3 regions of the Pantoea sp. App145 genome follow, and region 2 is predicted to be linked to each of the others. Evidence: predicted binding sites of a transcription regulator. Region 2 holds the regulator's gene; each other region holds the start of a gene.
What was found. The regulator LexA, encoded in region 2, represses DNA repair genes until DNA is damaged. The targets are predictions, from matches to a motif close to TNCTGTATGTACATACAGNA.
Positions count from the first base shown of each region.

Region 1: a site for LexA is predicted at 4,616-4,635, ahead of uvrB (excinuclease ABC subunit UvrB). Genes of this name have one in related genera too.
Region 3: a site for LexA is predicted at 3,579-3,598, ahead of RCF31_RS06250 (DNA translocase FtsK 4TM domain-containing protein). Genes of this name have one in related genera too.

Region 1 covers NZ_CP133290.1:1,529,054-1,535,802, reverse strand. Annotated here, with positions in the region: gene bioB (biotin synthase BioB) at 1-470, shown strand, start outside; gene bioF (8-amino-7-oxononanoate synthase) at 470-1,624, shown strand; gene bioC (malonyl-ACP O-methyltransferase BioC) at 1,605-2,360, shown strand; gene bioD (dethiobiotin synthase) at 2,357-3,025, shown strand; gene RCF31_RS06970 (ABC transporter ATP-binding protein) at 3,102-3,818, opposite strand; gene uvrB (excinuclease ABC subunit UvrB) at 4,715-6,736, shown strand.
Region 2 covers NZ_CP133290.1:2,475,618-2,482,366, reverse strand. Annotated here, with positions in the region: gene ubiA (4-hydroxybenzoate octaprenyltransferase) at 1-22, shown strand, start outside; gene plsB (glycerol-3-phosphate 1-O-acyltransferase PlsB) at 93-2,516, opposite strand; gene RCF31_RS11340 (diacylglycerol kinase) at 2,643-3,011, shown strand; gene lexA (transcriptional repressor LexA) at 3,117-3,731, shown strand; gene dinF (MATE family efflux transporter DinF) at 3,824-5,155, shown strand; gene RCF31_RS11325 (CsbD family protein) at 5,313-5,525, shown strand; gene zur (zinc uptake transcriptional repressor Zur) at 5,595-6,116, opposite strand; gene RCF31_RS11315 (conjugal transfer protein TraF) at 6,566-6,749, shown strand, end outside.
Region 3 covers NZ_CP133290.1:1,374,633-1,381,381, reverse strand. Annotated here, with positions in the region: gene cydD (heme ABC transporter permease/ATP-binding protein CydD) at 1-1,411, opposite strand, end outside; gene trxB (thioredoxin-disulfide reductase) at 1,557-2,522, opposite strand; gene lrp (leucine-responsive transcriptional regulator Lrp) at 3,046-3,540, shown strand; gene RCF31_RS06250 (DNA translocase FtsK 4TM domain-containing protein) at 3,660-6,749, shown strand, end outside.

The DNA.
Region 1 (6,749 bases), 950 kb from region 2:
GCGGTATCGTCGGTCTGGGAGAAACGGTGAAAGATCGCGCCGGTTTGCTGGTGCAGCTGGCGAACCTGCCGACGCCGCCGGAAAGTGTGCCGATCAACATGCTGGTGAAGGTGAAAGGTACACCGTTGGCCGATAACGACGACGTAGAGCCATTCGATTTTATCCGCACCATCGCCGTGGCGCGCATCATGATGCCATCTTCTCACGTACGCTTGTCGGCAGGCCGTGAGCAGATGAGCGAACAGACCCAGGCGATGTGCTTTATGGCCGGGGCGAACTCGATTTTCTACGGCTGCAAGCTGCTCACCACGCCGAACCCGGAAGAAGACAAAGACCTGATTCTGTTCCGTAAACTGGGGCTGAATCCGGAGCATACCGCCACCACTGCCGGTGATAACGAACAGCAGTCTCAGCTGAGTGAGCAACTGCTGCACGCTGATACCCCACAGTTCTACAACGCGGCGGTGTAATGAGCTGGTTGCAACGCATCGAACAGGCGCTGGAAGAGCGACGCGCCGCTGATGGCTGGCGTCAGCGCGTGCGCGTTGAGCACAACAGCGTGCGCGAACTGACGGTCGCCGGACAGCGCTATTGTCACTTTTCCAGTAACGATTATCTCGGCCTGAGCCAGCATCCGGCGGTGATTGCCGCGTGGCAGAAGGGGGCGGCGGAGTCGGGTGCGGGAGCAGGGGCATCAGGCCATGTGACCGGTTACAGCCGCCATCATGCGCAGCTGGAAGAGGAGCTGGCCGACTGGCTGGGCTATCGGCGTGCGTTGCTGTTTATCTCCGGTTTTGCCGCGAATCAGGCGGTGATCCATTTGCTGGCGGAAAAACCGGATCGCATCCTTGCCGACAAGCTGGCGCACGCGTCATTGCTGGATGCTGCCAGCCACAGCCCGGCGCTGTTGCGTCGTTTCGCCCATAACCAGCCGCAAAGCCTGGCAAAAATGCTGGCAACGCCGGTTGAGGGCAACACGCTGGTGGTGACGGAGGGGGTGTTCAGCATGGATGGTGACAGCGCGCCGCTGGCAGAGATTGCAGCGGAAACGCGGCGTGGCAACGGTTGGTTGCTGGTGGATGATGCGCATGGTATCGGCGTCACCGGCGAACAGGGGCGCGGCAGCTGCTGGCAGCAGCAGGTGCGACCGGAACTGTTGATCGTTACCTTTGGCAAAGGCTTCGGCGTCAGCGGCGCGGCGTTGCTATGCGATGACGCCACTGCCGATTATGTTGAGCAGTTTGCCCGCCATCTGATCTATTCCACGGCGATGCCTCCGGCGCAATGTTGCGCGTTGCAGGCCGCATTGCAGCAAATTCGGCAGGGTGATGAACTACGCGCGCGTTTGCACGCCAACATCGCTCGCTTCCGCGCCGGTGCAGCCGATTTACCGTGGCAGCTGATGCCTTCGGCCAGCGCTATCCAGCCGCTGGTGGTGGGTGAGAACAGCGCAGCCCTGGCGTTATCACAACGACTGAAGGCGGCGGGGTGCTGGGTTAGCGCCATTCGTCCGCCAACCGTACCACCGGGCACCGCACGGCTGCGTATCACGTTAACCGCCGCGCATCACCCGGATGATATCGATCGTCTGCTGGAGGCGCTGTATGACGCTACAGGTCAATAAACAGGCGGTTGCGCAGGCGTTTGGTCGCGCAGCGCAGCATTACGAACAGCATGCTGAACTGCAACGCCAGAGCGGCGATGCGTTGCTGGCATTGGCCCCGGCCGGGTTTGGTCCGCACCTGCTGGATGCCGGATGCGGCACCGGCTGGTACAGCCGGTACTGGCGTGACCGTGGGCGCGAAGTGACCGCGCTTGATTTGTCGCAAGCCATGCTGGATAGCGCTGCACAGCAGCACTCGGCGCAGCATTATGTGCAGGGCGATATTGATGCGTTACCGCTGCCGGATGCCTGTGTTGATGGCGTGTGGAGCAATCTTGCGGTGCAGTGGAGCAGCGATTTGCGCACCGCTTTGCAGCAGTTTTTACGCGTCACCCGACCGGGCGGCACGGTGCTGTTTTCCACACTGTTGTCCGGTTCATTGCACGAGGTGCATCAGGCGTGGGCGCAGCTGGATGGGCGTCAGCACGCCAACCGTTTCCTCAGTGCAGCGCAGATTGCCGCTGCCACTCACGATCTCTCGCTTGAACACCAGCAGCAGACCATCACGCAGCACTTTCCCAGCGCGCTCAGCGCGATGCGTTCACTGAAGGGCATCGGCGCAACCCATTTGCATGACGGGCGGCCGGGAGGATTGCTGACGCGCACGCAACTGGCCCGGCTGGAGCAGGGCTGGCCGCAGGATGAGGCGGGTTATCGCCTCAGCTATCACCTGATGTTTGGAGTATTAACACCATGAAACGCTGGTTTATTACGGGCACCGATACTGAAGTAGGAAAAACGGTGGCCAGTGGGGCGCTGTTGCAGGCGGCCAGTGCAGCCGGATTGACCACCGCAGGCTACAAGCCAGTGGCTTCCGGCTGCGAGGTCACCGCCGAGGGGATTCGTAACAGCGATGCGCTGGCTTTGCAGCGTTACAGTTCGCTGGCGCTGCGTTATGAGCAGGTCAATCCGCTGGCCTTTATCGAGCCAACGTCGCCGCATATCGTCAGTGCGGAAGAGGGGCGACCCATCGAATTCGCTCAGCTGTCAGCGGGATTGCGCCAGCTGGAACAGCAGGCTGAATGGGTGCTGGTGGAGGGGGCAGGCGGTTGGTTTACCCCGTTGTCCGCCACCCAGACTTATGCCGACTGGGTGATCGCTGAACAACTGCCGGTCATTCTGGTGGTCGGAATCAAACTGGGCTGCATCAACCATGCGATGCTGACAGCCGCAGCCGTGCGCGCCAGTGGTTTATCGCTGGCCGGCTGGATCGCTAATGATATTCAGCCACCGGGCAAACGTCACCAGGAGTATCTGACAACCCTGCGTCAGCGTATTGATGCACCCTGCCTGGGCGAAATTCCGTACCTGACGGATGACGCTCAGCAGGCAGAGTGCGGACGCTTCCTGACACTGCCGTAGCGGCGCGATTTATCGCGCGGCTGGCATTGCGCAATAAATTGCGCCGCTACGGATTGTGCCAAAATAGCCGACATTATCAGGTCACCGTCAGCCATTTGTTGATGGTGACATCATCCAGCTGTGCCACTTTGCCCTGTGCCACATTACGACCCCGATGCAGCAACAGAAAGTAGTCAGCGACGCGGCGAATAAAGGAGACGTGTTGCTCCAGCAGCAGGATGGTCAGGCCATAATCACGGTTCAGACGGCGGATTAAGTTACCCATCTCCTCTTCGAGCCAGGGTGACATCCCTTCAGTGGGTTCGTCGAGGATTAACAGCTTCGGTTGCAGCACCAGCGCACGTGCCAAAGCCAGCTGCTGTTGTTGATCCATCGGCAGCTCGCCACTGCGCTGGTGACGCAGTGAGTAGAGCGCCGGGAACAAATCAAACACCATTTCCGGGATAGCGCGGCTGCGCTCATCCTGCGCCGCCATCAACGCAATCAGCAGGTTATCTTCCACGCTCATCTGCGAGAAAATATGACGTCCCTGTGGCACATAGCCAATGCCCATGCGTGCACGTTGCTCCGCCGGTTGCAGCAATAAGTCTTCGGGGGGGGAGCCATCTTCCTGCCATGTCATCGAGCCGCTGTTGATTGGCAGCCGCCCCATAATGCAGTTGACCAGCGTGGTTTTCCCCATCCCCGGACTCCCCAGCACGCCAGTGCAGGTGCCGGGCGGCAGATCCAGATCCACATCCCACAGAATATGGTTTTGACCGTAAAACTGATTCACCGAACGTAAACTCAGCATCTGACATTCTCCTTCCAGATAATTAGCCTGAATGCTTCCGCTCTGTGTCGTCTGGCAAACAGTCAAACACGATTCATCATTGCCACTCTCACCATCAGTGAGTTGTTACAAATGCTCTATCGATAAACCTGCAATTCTCAGGCCAGGTTGCTGATGCGATGAAAAATGCATCAATGGCGGGCAAAAATCAGGCTTAAAAGTTGAGTAACGCTTAACAATTCCACGGAGTGATAAAAAGGCTGCACTTTAGCGGTGCTGAATGCTTAACGATTCTGGTGCAGCCGATCTGGCATAAGGCAGAACCGGCAGGAATAAGTGGCCTTATTTACTGGAAATTTCATCCAGCAGCCCCCCTCAGCACGGAAAAAGAATAGTTAATGCCGCGCAGGTTGTGAGAAAAATAAACGCAAAAAAAAATTTTTTCGCACGTCAGGACAAGCCGGAGAAAATTATGCACAGGCGATGGGGGCGGGGCTGCCATCAGTTATCCACTATTCCTGTGGATAACCTTGTGTATTAGAGACTGAAAACAGAGCGCAAGCGAGGAAATACGCGGCCTGCATACATTATGCTGAGAAACTGGGCTTTTTAGTGATTCTCTAACAAATCAATATGTTAGTTAAAATCAAGCCTGAGAATTATCTTGCTCGTCATCAGACTGCAATTTTATGACGCTCTATTGACAAATGTTAAAAGCATCTCCTTTCTGGGGATAACCTTGTACCACAAGGTGTTACCTGTCCTTGTTAAAATTGCACTGCGGCGAGTCGCCACGCCTCCCCGTAATCGTGCAGCATACATGTAAATATATCCAGTATTTTTTACTGGCAAATTCGCGCTGGCAGAGTAGAATTAGCAGCCTGCCCGCCGACTTCTCCAGCAGGAACCGCAAAACCATGAGTAAAGCCTTTAAACTCAACTCCGCTTTTAAACCATCAGGGGACCAGCCTGAGGCGATTCGTCGTCTGGAAGAGGGGCTGGAGGATGGCCTGGCGCATCAGACGCTGCTGGGGGTGACCGGTTCGGGAAAAACCTTTACCGTGGCCAATGTGATTGCCGATCTTAACCGGCCTACCATGGTACTGGCTCCTAACAAGACGCTGGCGGCTCAGCTTTACGGCGAGATGAAGGAGTTCTTCCCGGATAACGCGGTGGAGTTTTTCGTCTCCTACTACGACTACTATCAGCCAGAAGCTTATGTGCCCAGCTCCGACACCTTTATAGAAAAAGATGCGTCGGTGAATGAGCATATTGAGCAGATGCGTCTGTCGGCCACCAAGGCGCTGCTGGAACGGCGTGACGTGATTGTGGTGGCGTCGGTTTCGGCGATCTACGGCCTGGGCGATCCCGATCTTTACCTGAAAATGATGCTGCATCTGACGCGCGGCATGATCATTGATCAACGCAGTATTCTGCGCCGCCTGGCGGAGTTGCAATATAGCCGCAACGACCAGGTGTTCCAGCGTGGCACCTTCCGCGTGCGCGGCGAGGTGATTGATGTCTTCCCAGCCGAATCTGACGATATCGCGCTGCGCGTGGAGCTGTTTGATGAAGAAGTGGAGCGGCTGTCACTGTTTGACCCGCTCACCGGCCAGGTGGTTTCGGTGGTGCCGCGTTTTACCGTCTATCCCAAAACCCACTATGTCACACCGCGCGAACGCATCCTGCAATCCATGGAAGAGATCAAAAAGGAGCTGGTGGTACGCCGTCAGGTGCTGCTGGAAAACAATAAATTACTGGAAGAACAGCGCATTACCCAGCGTACCCAGTTTGACCTCGAGATGATGAACGAGCTGGGTTACTGCTCCGGTATCGAAAACTATTCGCGCTATCTCTCCGGACGTGGGCCGGGCGAGCCACCGCCGACGCTGTTTGACTACCTCCCGGCCGATGGCTTGCTGGTGGTTGATGAATCCCACGTCACCATTCCGCAGATTGGGGGCATGTATCGCGGTGACCGCGCGCGTAAAGAGACGCTGGTGGAATATGGCTTTCGCCTGCCGTCAGCGCTGGATAACCGCCCGCTACGCTTTGAAGAATTTGAAGCGCTGGCCCCGCAAACCATCTATGTTTCGGCCACGCCGGGTAACTACGAGCTGGAGAAATCCGGTAATGAAGTGATTGATCAGGTGGTGCGTCCGACCGGCCTGCTCGATCCGATCCTCGAAGTGCGTCCGGTGACAACCCAGGTGGATGACCTGCTGTCGGAAATCCGTAAGCGCGTAGAGATCAATGAACGTGTGCTGGTCACCACCCTGACCAAGCGCATGGCGGAAGATTTGACCGAGTATCTGGAAGAGCACGGCGAAAAGGTGCGTTATCTGCACTCGGATATCGACACGGTGGAGCGTATGGAGATCATTCGCGACCTGCGCCTGGGTGAGTTTGACGTACTGGTGGGGATTAACCTGCTGCGTGAAGGGCTGGATATGCCGGAAGTGTCGCTGGTGGCGATTCTTGATGCCGATAAAGAAGGCTTCCTGCGCTCCGAACGTTCACTGATTCAGACCATTGGCCGTGCTGCGCGTAACATCAATGGTAAAGCAATTCTGTACGCTGATAAGATCACGCCGTCGATGGCTCGCGCCATTAGTGAGACAGAGCGCCGTCGCGAGAAACAGCAGCGCTACAATGAAGAAAATGGCATCGTGCCGCAGGGGCTGAACAAAAAGATCACCGATATTCTCGAACTGGGTAAAAACGTGGTCAAAACCCGTGGCAAGGGCAAAACGGCATCGCGCACCGCCGCTGAAGCCGAGGCCAGCTATCTGGCGCTCACCCCGCAGGCGATGCAGAAGAAAATTCATGAGCTGGAAGGGCAGATGCAGCAGCACGCGCAGAATCTGGAGTTTGAAGAGGCAGCGCGGGTACGCGACCAGTTGCATGAACTACGCGAGCTGTTTATCGCTGCCTCCTGATAACCGGAGCACC
Region 2 (6,749 bases):
GCCGTTTATTGGTTTGATGTAGTCGCGGTAGATCAGATGAAAAAAAAGCCGTCATCGGTAAAGGATGACGGCTTTTTTATTTCTGGCTGGCGTTAATCGTGAACGGTGGCGCTCTCAATCGTCAGGCGCACATCGCTGGTGACCAGCTCTGCCAGCATCAGCCACATAATCTGCGTACGTTGCACATCGGCATCGCCGCTGTCGTTGAGATAGCCCTCATCTCGCAGGGTCATCACCAGTGTCGTGAATACCGCTTTATCGAAGAACTCTGGAGCATTAATGCCATGGAGCACTGACAGGCGCTGTGCCAGCGTGCGGCTCTCTTTCTCCAGCGTGCCCCGGTTGATGCTGGGTTTCGCGCTGAGGATGGAGAAGGTAATGGCAAAACGCTGTAAGGTTTCACGAATACCGGCTGCCAATAGCTGAAGGGTACGAGAGCGTGCAGCACTCAGCTTCAGCAGGCCATCCTGTTGGCTCACCAGACCCTGGCGCGCCATTTCAGCACAAAGATTCTGCAGCAAGCCAGGTAATTCATCGCTGCTCCAGCGCAGGAACAGTTCACTCTTCAGCATGGGATACACCAGACTCACCTGGCGCAGTAACTCCGCTTCACTGATTTCCCGGTGCTGCTGCACAATCGCGGCAATCAATGATGGCATAACCAGCATATGCTGGATATTGTTGCGGTAATAGGTCATCAGAACCGCCTGCTCGCGCGGCAGAATGATGATGTCACCAATGTTGTCCTGCTCGGTCTCAAACTTGTTCATGCCCATGGCGTGATCAAGCAGCGCTTCAGCACTGAGGTTCGGCACTGTGGCTTCTGACGAGTAAGGGACATTGCGCAGCAACTGGGTGTAGCATTCCAGTTGCTCAATCAGTTGCTCGCGGGTAAGCGAACGCTGACGAGATGCCAGCAGTGCGGTAACGCACAGGTTCATCGCATTGGCGGCCCCGGCTTCGTTAATTCGCACCATCAGACGGTTCGCGATGTCATTCACGGCGGGGGTCATCCACGCCTGACGCGGTGGTTCAATCGGATCGATGGACTCACGCCATTCCGGTACATGTTTGTTCAGGTAATTCACCAGCGGCAGCGGTTCGCCGAAGTTGACATAACCCTGGCCCAGATTGCGCAACTTACGCAGGCCGCGCACCATCTGCATAAAGCCTTCTTTTTCTTTCACCGCCCCGCGCAGTTCTTTGGCGTAGGTCCCCACTTCCATCACATGCTCGTACCCAATGTAAATCGGCACGAAAGTAATCGGACGGCTGCTGCCACGCAACAGGGCTTGTAACGTCATTGACAGGGTGCCGGTTTTCGGGTCCAGCAGGCGACCGGTACGTGAACGTCCACCCTCGACAAAGTATTCAACCGAATAGCCGCGATTAAACAACTCGCCAAGATATTCACGAAAAACAGTAGAATAGAGCTTGTTGCCTTTAAAGGTACGGCGAATAAAGAACGCACCCAGACGACGGAAAATCGGACCGGCAGGCCAGAAGTTAAGATTGATACCGGCAGCGATGTGCGGTGGTACCAGACCCTGGTGGTAAAGCACATAGGAGAGCAGCAGGTAATCCATATGGCTGCGATGGCAGGGAACATAGACAATCTCGTGACCATCCTGTGCCAGCTGACGTACGCGCTCGCCGCCATTGACGTTGATACCCTGATAGAGTCGGCTCCACATCCATCCCATGACGCGGTCAGTGACGCGGATGGCCTCATAGGAGAAGTCAGCCGCAATCTCTTCCATCATTTCAATGGCGTTCTGCTGTGCCTTCTCATGGGAAATCTTTTTGCTGCGCGCTTCATCTTCCACAGCCTTTTCAATGGCTTTCGATTGCAACAGCTTGTTAAACAGATCCTGGCGGGCGGGTAAACGCGGGCCGATGGCAGCCAGACGCTGGCGGGCGAAGTGAATACGCGCCACGCGGGCCAGTTTTTGCGCAATTGACTTGTCAGTTCCATGCTCGGTTGCCATCTGACGTAGCGACACTGTCGGCGAGAAGCGGACAAAGCTGTCGCGGCCATGCCAGAGAATGGCAAAGAACTTCTGTACACCGTTAAGAATGCGCAGATGTGGCGTCTGTTCACCCTGTACTTCACGGCCTGGTGCGCGTCCAAACATCACCGACACTGGCAGCATTTGCACATCCAGTTCGGGGTTGCTGCGATGCAGATCGAGATAGTCATGAAATAGCTTCACTGACTCCAGATTCGGCACGAAATAAGGGAAAACGCGTGGACCGTCGTGGATAAAGACATAGCGTGGCAACAACGTGCCATCAATTTCCAGTGGTGTAAGCGGATCCGGCAGATCGTGTTTCAGACACTGCGAACGCAGTGTGAGTAGATCGGCCTTGGAATCATAAGGCAGCACATATAGGATTGGCCGCGTTGAATCTAACCCATGTTCAGACACAGGATCCGACGGAATAGCCTTACTCTTTACCAAAATGGAGAGTGGTAAATTCAATAATTTATAATAAAGTTTACGCCAACCTGACATAGACAACTTTAAGCCTCTTGTTAGCAAAGCGCGGCAAGCATACCAGAAAGTGCCGCGAAGATCTGTGGCCGTGCCATTCCCGGCTGCCCAGACATTGACGTCAAAACGAGTAAAGGGTTCAACGACATGGCAAATAACGTCACCGGTATTCTCAGGATAGTGAAAGCTGCCGGTTATTCCTGGCAGGGATTGCGCGCCGCCTGGCAACATGAAGCGGCATTTCGCCAGGAGGCTATCGCCGCACTGGTGGCGATTGTGGTGGCATGCTGGCTGGATGTTGACGCGATCTCCCGCGTACTCATGATCGGTTCTGTGGTGCTGGTGGTCATCGTTGAGATTATGAATAGTGCCATTGAAGCCGTCGTCGACCGCATTGGTCAGGAGCGTCATCCGCTGGCCGGACGCGCGAAAGACATGGGGTCGGCTGCCGTATTGTTAGCTATCTTACTGGCTATTTTCGTCTGGATCGCGCTGCTTTGGTCGCATTTGCGATAAGGATTCCGGATTCATCAACTCGCTGATTTTTCCCTCAGTTTTGGTTTCCATTTCGCCAATACCTGTATATACTCACAGCGACTGTATAAACAACCAGGGGGCGGGATGAAAGCGTTAACCAGCAGGCAGCAACAGGTCTATGATCTGATTCGCGACCATATCAACCAGACGGGCATGCCGCCAACGCGTGCGGAAATTGCTGCGCAACTGGGCTTCCGCTCACCGAATGCGGCAGAAGAACATCTGAAGGCTCTGGCACGCAAAGGCGTGATTGAAATCGTCTCCGGAGCGTCGCGCGGTATTCGTTTATTAATGGAAGAAGAAGCCAGTGAGGGGCTGCCGCTGATTGGCCGTGTCGCCGCGGGTGAACCGTTACTGGCCCAGGAGCACATCGAGGCTCACTACCAGGTTGATGCCAACCTCTTCAAACCCACCGCTGATTTCCTGTTGCGCGTTAGCGGCATGTCGATGAAAGATATCGGCATTATGGATGGTGACTTACTGGCGGTACACAAGACTCAGGAAGTGCGCAATGGCCAGGTCGTGGTGGCGCGCATTGATGATGAAGTCACAGTGAAACGCTGGAAAAAGCAGGGCGCGATTGTGCAGCTGCTGCCAGAAAACAGTGACTTCCAGCCGATTGTGGTCGATACCCGTGAACAGTCACTCACCGTTGAAGGGCTGGCGGTGGGTATCGTGCGCAACGGCGAATGGCTTTAATCCTTTAAATCCCCCACTACGGTAGCGCCTCTGCGCTGCCGTGGTTTGATTTGCCAAAATAACTGTAGCGCAGCACAAACCGGGACGGGCTGATGCAGCTGTTTTCCTCCTCTGATAAGACACTCTGGCGGCTGGCGCTGCCGATGATCCTTTCGAATATCACGGTGCCGTTGCTCGGCGTGGTGGATACCGCGGTGATTGGCCATCTTGACAGTCCGATCTATCTCGGTGGCGTGGCAGTGGGTAGCACTGCAACCAGCTTCATTTTTATGCTGCTGTTGTTTTTACGCATGAGCACGACCGGACTGACTGCCCAGGCATTTGGTGCCAGCGATAAAACGGCGCTGGCGCGTGCGCTTACCCAACCGTTGCTTATCGCATTGATCGCAGGTGTGTTGTTTATGTTGCTGCGCACACCTGTCAGCAATCTGGCGGCTGCGCTAATGGGAGGCAGCGTTGCGGTACAGCAACAGGCGCAACTGTTTATTCAGATTCGCTGGCTCAGTGCTCCCGCTACGCTGGCTAATCTGGTACTCCTGGGCTGGCTGTTGGGTGTGCAGTATGCACGCGCACCCGTTGTTTTGCTGGTGGTGGGCAACCTGGTCAATATTCTGCTGGATCTGCTGTTTGTGCTCGGCCTGCACTGCGGAGTGGCAGGCGCTGCTGCGGCTACGGCACTGGCCGAATACGTCACCCTGGGTGTCGGGCTGTTGATGGTAGCTCGGGTATTAAAGCTACGTGGTATTGATTTCACCCTGCTGAAAGAGAGCTGGCGCGGTGGTGCCGCCCGCCTGTTTCGTCTCAATCGCGACATTATGTTGCGCTCATTTCTGCTGCAAATCTGTTTTGCTTCTCTGACGATCTTTGGCGCGCGCATTGGGCCAGATGTGGTTGCAGTCAACGCGGTTCTGCTGATGTTTCTCACTTTCACAGCCTACGCACTGGATGGTTTCGCTTATGCGGTTGAAGCCTGCTCTGGTGAAGCGGTTGGTGCGAAAGATCGCAGCCAGTTGTTGCTGGTCTGGCACGCGGCATGCCGTCAGGCAGGCCTGGTGGCGTTGCTGTTCGCCATGATGTATGCCCTGTGCGGGGTACAAATTGTCGGGTTGCTGACCTCGCTGGACGAACTCCGCGCAGCCGCCGACCGTTACCTGGTGTGGCAGGTGGTGATGCCCCTGGTGGGGGTATGGTGTTATCTGCTGGATGGCATGTTTATCGGCGCGACGCGTGGCAGGGAAATGCGTAACAGCATGGCGCTGGCGGCGCTGGGTTATGGCCTGTCGTTGCTCACCTTACCCTGGTTGGGAAATCATGGTTTGTGGCTGGCGGTGACGGTATTTCTGGCATTACGCGGACTCACGTTGTGGCTGGTCTGGCGCCGCCACTGGCGTCATGACAGTTGGTTTTCGTATAGTGGAATATAACTTATTAATTACAGATTAATCCGTAAGTGTGCTACCTGATATTCATTGTCTACTATAATTATCCTTAACAACGCAATTAAGTAGCGTGTTATATCGGCTTTTACCTTCAGGGAATGGGTATGCCGTCAACTCACTGGAAATGACATGGAGAACGGTTATGAACAAAGACGAAGCGAGTGGAAACTGGAAGCAATTCAAAGGGAAAGTGAAAGAAAAATGGGGCAAGCTGACTGATGATGATATGACCGTCATCGAAGGGAAACGTGATCAGCTTGTCGGTAAAATTCAGGAACGCTATGGCTACGCTAAAGACCAGGCCGAGCGTGAAGTGAAAGACTGGGAAAGTCACAACAAGGATCACCGTTGGTAATGGACCCGTTTAAGGACGATGCTCCCAGGCTCCGATCCTGATGATCGGGTTGGCACAAGGAGGTGCCATTTATCCCTTCCTCAACCGCTTTTTGCCTTCAATCTGATGATCATGATCGCAACTTTCATGATGGGTACAGGCTTCCACTTCGGCACAATTTTCACAGAGTCCATGGGCTTCAATCACGCTATGGCGCAACGCAAAACCCGCTTGTTCAGCCAATCCGGAGATGATCTTTTCAACGCCATGCGCATGTTTTTCACTGACGGCTGCACAGCGGTCACAAACCAGCATCACTGAAGTGTGTGCAGGCTCATCAAAATGATGGCAGACCACGTAGCTGTTGTTGGATTCAACGCGATGGATAAATCCCTGCTCCAGCAGAAAATCCAGTGCACGATAGATGGTTGGCGGTTTTGCCTGGGGTTCACTGACGCGCAATTGATCCAGTAAATCATAAGCACTGATCGATCCATTTTGCTCGGCCATCAGGCGTAGCACTTCGGCACGTTGTGTGGTCAGACGCACGCCGCGTTGCAGGCAAAGCGTTTCAGCCTGGTTCAGAAGTTGGTCTGGCGACAAATTTGACATAAGTGTTCTCCGGGTGCCGAGTGATGTTATTTTATCACACAAATTTTTACGCTGCTGTGATTGCTTTTCTCGCTGAAGATTGCCAGGAAAAATCTTGTTTTTCATAAGATTAATATCAGTGTTATTCCTCTTTTTTCCTCATATTGTCATCTGCGTTCCTTATTACGGATTTATTATCAAACCGGCTAATCGGTTTTTGCTTTGCAACTCACCGACTTAGCGTCTAAGGTTCAAAAGGGCTTAAGTAATAGCTGGCCTCAATTTAGATATCGTTTAATTTTTTGCATAAATACACGACAGATTGCTGCGCCAGCAGTCAATTCTGCGAATAGCAGTGCTATTTCCTTTTATTTCACAGCAATAAATCGTTAGCCCAGGTTCACAATAAGGGCTGGTAAATTGTTTCGTCGATGACTTGGTCACGACATTTGAAAGGTGATGGCAGGCTCATGGTGAAGACATTATTCAGGCGCAATAAAGTTGCTTATCTTGTTGTTTTTAATTCAGTATTTCTTTCCTCTTCAGCTCTGGCAGCAGGTACCTGGTACGACGCACGTAATGACGCAATGGGCGGCACAGGTGTTGCGTCTTCCACCTGGAGCTCCGCGGTACTGGCGAACCCGGCATTGATGA
Region 3 (6,749 bases), 1.1 Mb from region 2:
GCAGCCGTGGCAGAAATTCCGCGACGCCAGCATCATCCAGCGTGCGCTCCAGCTCTGCCTCAGTGACGCTGCGTCCCATCAACACGTTTTCACGCAGAGTGGCAGCAGGTAAGTGCGGGTTTTGCCCCACCCAGGCCAGTTGTTGCTGCCAGCTGGCGCGATCGATGTCATGCAACTCCGTACCGTTGATTTTCAGCGATCCCGCATAAGGCAGAAAGCCGAGCAACACATTCATCAGGGCAGTTTTGCCCGCGCCACTTTGCCCTACCAGCGCCACGCGTTTTTCTGCTGCGAGGCTGAAGGTCAGCGGCTGAGATAGCGCTTCGCCGCGGGCGGTCATCACCACCAGATCGCAGGCTTCCAGCTCAAGAGGCGCGGAAAACGTGACTGCTGCGCCTGCTGATGCGGGTGTGTCGGGGCTGTCCTGAAGAAAACGATCCAGTGCATCTGCCCCGCCCACGGCCTGGGCTTTAGCATGGTAAAAGGTGCCTAAATCACGCAGCGGCTGGAAGAATTCCGGGGCGAGGATTAACGCAAGGAAACCGGCAAACAACGTGACGCCGCTGTGGTAATGACCAAAATTCAGCTCGCCAAGGTAGGAGAAGCCGAAATACACCGCCACTACGGCAATCGCCAGTGAAGCGAAAAACTCCAGCACCGCTGACGAGAGGAAGGCCAGACGTAACACTTCCATGGTGCGTTGACGAAAATCGGTGGTGGTACGGCTGATGGCCTGTTGTTCGGCACTGGCACGATCAAACAGGCGCAGCGTTTCGCGGCCACGCAGGCGATCGTAAAAATCCCCGCTGAGTCTGGCCAGCGCGAGGAAATTACGTCGGTTGGCATCGGCAGCGCCCATACCGACCATCGCCATAAACAGCGGAATGAGCGGGGCGGTGACCAGCAAAATCAATCCGGCTGCCCAGTTAATCGGGAAAATCGCCACCAGAATGGCGCAGGGAATAAAAACCGCCAGCGACATTTGCGGCAGATATCGGGCGTAATATTCCTGCATCTCCTCAATCTGCTCCAGCAGTAGCGTCGCCCAGCTGCCGGCGGGTTTACCCTGAATCCAGGCCGGACCCAGCGCATTCAGTCGGTCCAACACCTGCTGCCGCAGCGCCCGGCGGATCGCCATCCCCGCGCGCTGACCAGCCATCTCACGGCCATAGTTCAGTGCGGCGCGCAGTACAAAACACAGCAGCAGCAGGGCAAACTGGCTGATAAGTTCAGCGCGGGGTAGATGAGTGATGATCAGCGCCTGTAACAGCGTGGCGAGCAGCCATGCCTGGGCAATGATCACCAGGGCGCTGGCAAAGCCCAGCAGAGAAACCAGACGCAGGCTGCGTGCACCGTGATGACGTTGCTGGCGAAGCCAGCGGATAAGTTCCTGTTGCCGCGATTTGTTCATGCGAAGCCGTTCGATGATCCAGATTAGAAGCCGTGGAGAGGGGAAAACCTCTGCAAGGTCAGGCGCATGAACTGTAGCACGCAGGTAATAAAAAAGGCGACCAAAACAGGTCGCCTCCGGCAATTATGATCAAGTTATTAACAACTTACTTATCGTTTTTAACCAGACCATCAAGGTAACGTTCAGCATCCAGCGCTGCCATACAACCGGTACCGGCGGAGGTGATCGCCTGACGATAGATATGGTCCATGACGTCACCGGCGGCAAAGACGCCCGGGATGCTGGTCTGGGTGGCGTTGCCGTGCAGACCAGACTGAACTTTGATGTAACCATTTTCCAGCGCCAGCTGACCTTCGAAGATCGCCGTGTTAGGGCTATGGCCGATAGCGACGAACAGACCGGCAACTTCCAGCGATTCTGGCTCTTCACCTTTGGTTGACAGCAGTTTCAGACCGGTCACACCCATCTGATCACCCACCACTTCATCCAGGGTGCGATCGGTATGCAACACGATATTACCGTTGCGCACTTTTTCCATCAGACGATCGATAAGGATCTTCTCGGCGCGGAAGTTGTCACGGCGGTGAATCAGGTGAACTTCAGCAGCGATATTCGCCAGGTACAGCGCTTCTTCCACGGCGGTGTTACCCCCGCCAATTACCGCGACTTTCTGGTTGCGGTAGAAGAAACCGTCACAGGTGGCGCAGGCCGATACGCCTTTGCCTTTAAACGCTTCTTCAGAAGGCAGGCCAAGGTAACGGGCAGAAGCACCGGTGGCGATGATCAGTGCGTCCGCGGTGTATTCGCCGCTGTCACCGGTCAGGCGGAACGGACGGTTCTGCAAATCAACGGTGTGAATATGATCGAAAATGATCTCGGTGTTGAACTTCTCCGCATGCTCATGCATACGTTCCATCAGCGATGGACCTGTCAGATCGTGCGGGTCGCCCGGCCAGTTTTCCACTTCAGTGGTGGTGGTGAGCTGACCACCTTTTTCCAGACCGGTAATCAAGACCGGATTCAGGTTGGCGCGTGCGGCATAGACTGCCGCAGTGTAACCGGCAGGGCCGGAGCCCAGAATGAGCAGCTTACTGTGTTTGGCCGTACTCATGTGTTCCTCAGTTTCTTGTCTGACAACATAGCGAATGATTGTAGGGAAATTACCGGCGCAAAAAAAGTCTTGAGCGATTTTGTTAACAATCGCTGCAAGCGGCGTAGACGATGAGTGGTGATTCTGCACGCCGATTGCGCCAAAAGGGGGCAATGCTCGGTAATTTGTGGTGCAGCTGTATAAAAAATCTCATTAGAAAACAGGAACCCAGCACTCTGTATGGCATCTTGTACTGAATTTGGATGTTTTACTTTGACAATCGCCTGCGCATTTGCGAAAACATTATCAGAAGCAGAGAAGATTTAGCGATTCGAAACAGAATTTCATGCCTGTTTTGGTTTGTTTCGCCAAATAAACTCAGCCTGACATTGGTAATGACGCATGATGTGGACAGACAACATGCGTCATACGGATGGTCGCATTACTGCACAGGCTTATGGTCTTCACTTCGAGTAAGGCCCTGAACAATGAACGTTTTCAGGGTGTGGCAGGTTAAGGGAAGGAATTAAGAGAGACAATAATAATGGTAGACAATAAGAAGCGCCCCGGAAAAGATCTGGACCGAATCGACCGCAACATCCTCAACGAATTGCAAAAGGATGGTCGTATTTCCAATGTTGAGCTTTCGAAACGTGTGGGCTTATCGCCGACGCCGTGTCTTGAGCGTGTTCGCCGCCTGGAACGTCAGGGTTTCATTCTTGGTTACACTGCACAACTCAACCCGCATTATCTCGATGCTTCACTGCTGGTGTTTGTTGAGATTACTCTGAATCGTGGCGCGCCCGATGTGTTTGAGCAATTTAACGCCGCCGTGCAAAAACTTGAGGAAACTCAAGAGTGTCACCTCGTTTCCGGTGACTTTGACTATCTGCTGAAAACCCGTGTGCCGGATATGTCAGCGTATCGTAAACTGTTGGGCGAAACCTTGCTGCGCCTGCCAGGCGTGAACGACACCCGCACCTATGTGGTAATGGAAGAGGTCAAACAGAGCAATCGTCTGGTGATCAAAACCCGTTAACGCAGGGCAGGTGCAAAACTTGCAGGATTTCGGTACACTCCTGTGAATTCATACAGGACCAGCGTCGGGCGTGCCCGACGCTGTTGCCTTCTTAATTTACAGGCACCTGGAGAGTTCTCTTGAGCCAGGAATATACAGAAGACAAAGACGTTTCATTACAACCGCTGAGCAGCGGACGTCGGCTGCTTGAAGCGTTGCTCATCCTTGTGGCCTTATTCGCCATCTATCTGATGGTTTCTTTGGTCAGTTTTAACCCTTCCGATCCCAGTTGGTCGCAGACGGCCTGGCACGAGCCTATCCATAATTTGGGTGGCAGCGTGGGGGCATGGCTGGCTGATACCTTGCTGTTTATCTTCGGCGTGATGGCCTATGCCATTCCTCCGGTGATCATCGGCTTATGCTGGATAACCTTCCGTCAGCGCGATCGCCACGACTACATCGACTACTTTGCCGTTGGGCTACGTCTGATTGGTGTGCTGGCGCTGGTGGTCACCACCTGTGGTCTGGCGGCACTGAATGCTGACGATATCTGGTATTTCGCCTCCGGTGGCGTGATCGGCAGTCTGATCAGCAACGCCATGGCACCCTGGTTCAGCTCGGCAGGCGGTACCTTAACGCTGCTGTGCGTGTGGGCTGCGGGCATTACGCTGTATACCGGATGGTCATGGCTGACGATTGCCGAAAGAATTGGTGGCGTGGTGATGGGGGTGCTGACGTTTGCCAGCAATCGCTCCCGTCATGATGAACCCTGGCAGGAAGATGATGAGTATGAGGACGAAGATGAACGTCAGCAGGCGGATGACGTTGTTCCGCCGCTGCGTGCCGCTGCGTCTGATGACGATGATGTGCTGCTGGCTAAACCCCGTAAGGTGAATGAAGCGCCACTGGCCGATGTGCAGGATGATCCGTTGCTGGCAAAAGCCAGTGCCGCGACGGCTGCCGCCATTGCCGTGAGCAGTGAAGCCGCTTTGCAGGAGCCGCAGGTTGCGCCAGCGGCTCCGCTCCAGCCAGCAGAAACAGCTGCGCCGCAGCCTGTGACGCAACCCGTACAGCCGACGCAGCCTGCTCCGGTAGTCCCCGTCGCAGCACCTCAGCCGCCGTTGTATCGGTTTGAGGTTCCTGCTGAGACACCCGCATTCTCCCCGGTGGATGACGATGATGGTCCACAGATGGGTAACTGGCAGGATGCTGCGCAGGTCCCGTCAGCGCTGAACACCACGGCCAGCGCCGCCCTGGCTGCCGGAGCTGTCAAGGCCGCATCATCCAGTGCGCCTTACATGCCAGCGTTCGATGTGGTGCCGGAGCGTGATTACAATCCGCAGGTTAAACAGGGTATTGGCCCGGAACTGCCACGTCCGAATCCGGTGAAACTGCCGACACGACGTGAACTGGCATCCTATGGTATCAAACTGCCGTCGCAGCGGATGGCGGAAGAGAAAGCCAGAGAGACAGAGCAGCCGGTGTCGTCACCTGTGCTGGATCAGCTTGCGGCTGATGATGCAGAAGCTTTGCAGCAGGCGCAGTTGCGTGATGCTTTCCAGTCACAGCAACAGCAGCGTTATGGCGAAAGCTGGCACACGGAAGCCGCAGCGGAAGACGAAGAAGCGTTGCAACAGGCACAGCTGGCGCGCCAGTTTGCTGAGCAGCAGCAACAGCGTTATGGGGAAGAAAAAGCGCCTGAGCCTGATGACGGACCGGTATTTAACCTCGATACCTCGTCAGCGTTTGATTTCTCACCGATGAAAGATCTGGTGGATGACAGCCCGGCTGAGCCGTTGTTCACCATCGCGGCGACACCGGAACCCGAAGTTCCTGCGCCTACACAGTGGCAACAACCGGTTGCGCCGCAGCCACAGGTGGAGACTTCCTTTGATGAGGAAAGCAGCCCGTGGTCCGCTGCTGAGCCTGAACCCACTGTGGAAGAGCAACCCGCGAAACCGGTGCAGGATAGCTTGTTCCATCCGTTCCTGGTTCGCCATGAACAGCCGCTGGAGCGTCCTTCTACGCCGCTGCCGACCCTCGATCTGCTGACGCAGCCGCCAGCGGAAGAGGAACCGGTGGATATGTTTGCGCTGGAGCAGACGGCGCGTCTGGTGGAAGCCCGTCTGGCGGATTATCGCGTCAAAGCGGAAGTGGTGGGGATCTCTCCGGGTCCGGTCATCACCCGTTTTGAACTGGATTTGGCTCCGGGCGTTAAAGCCGCGCGTATCTCCAACCTGTCGCGCGATCTGGCCCGTTCGCTTTCCGCTGTGGCAGTGCGTGTGGTGGAAGTGATTCCTGGCAAGCCCTATGTGGGTCTGGAACTGCCGAACAAACATCGCCAGACGGTTTATCTGCGCGAAGTGCTGGATTGTGCCAAATTCCGTGACAATCCTTCGCCGCTGGCGGTGGTGCTGGGGAAAGACATTGCCGGCCAGCCGGTGGTGGCCGATCTGGCTAAAATGCCGCATTTGCTGGTAGCCGGTACTACCGGTTCGGGTAAATCCGTCGGCGTTAACGCCATGATTATCAGCATGCTGTATAAAGCCACGCCAGAAGAAGTGCGCTTTATCATGATCGACCCGAAAATGCTGGAGCTTTCCGTATACGAAGGCATTCCGCATCTGCTGACGGAAGTGGTCACCGACATGAAAGACGCCGCCAATGCGTTGCGCTGGAGTGTGGGTGAGATGGAACGGCGTTATAAGCTGATGTCGGCGCTTGGCGTGCGTAACCTTGCCGGTTACAACGAAAAAGTCGAGCAGGCTGAAGCGATGGGGCGTCCGATTCCCGATCCGTTCTGGAAACCGGGCGACAGCATGGATATCACGCCTCCGGTTCTGGAAAAACTGCCTTACATCGTGGTGATGGTCGATGAATTTGCTGACCTGATGATGGCGGTTGGCAAGAAAGTGGAAGAACTGATAGCCCGTCTGGCTCAGAAAGCGCGTGCGGCAGGCATCCACTTAGTGCTGGCAACCCAGCGTCCGTCGGTGGATGTGATTACCGGGTTAATCAAAGCTAACATCCCGACACGTATCGCCTTTACCGTATCGAGTAAAATTGACTCGCGTACCATCCTCGATCAGGGCGGTGCGGAATCGCTGCTGGGGATGGGTGACATGCTGTATATGCCGCCTAACTCGTCGCTGCCGATGCGTGTCCACGGCGCGTTTGTGCGCGACCAGGAAGTGCATGCCGTCGTGCAGGACTGGAAAGCGCGTGGACGA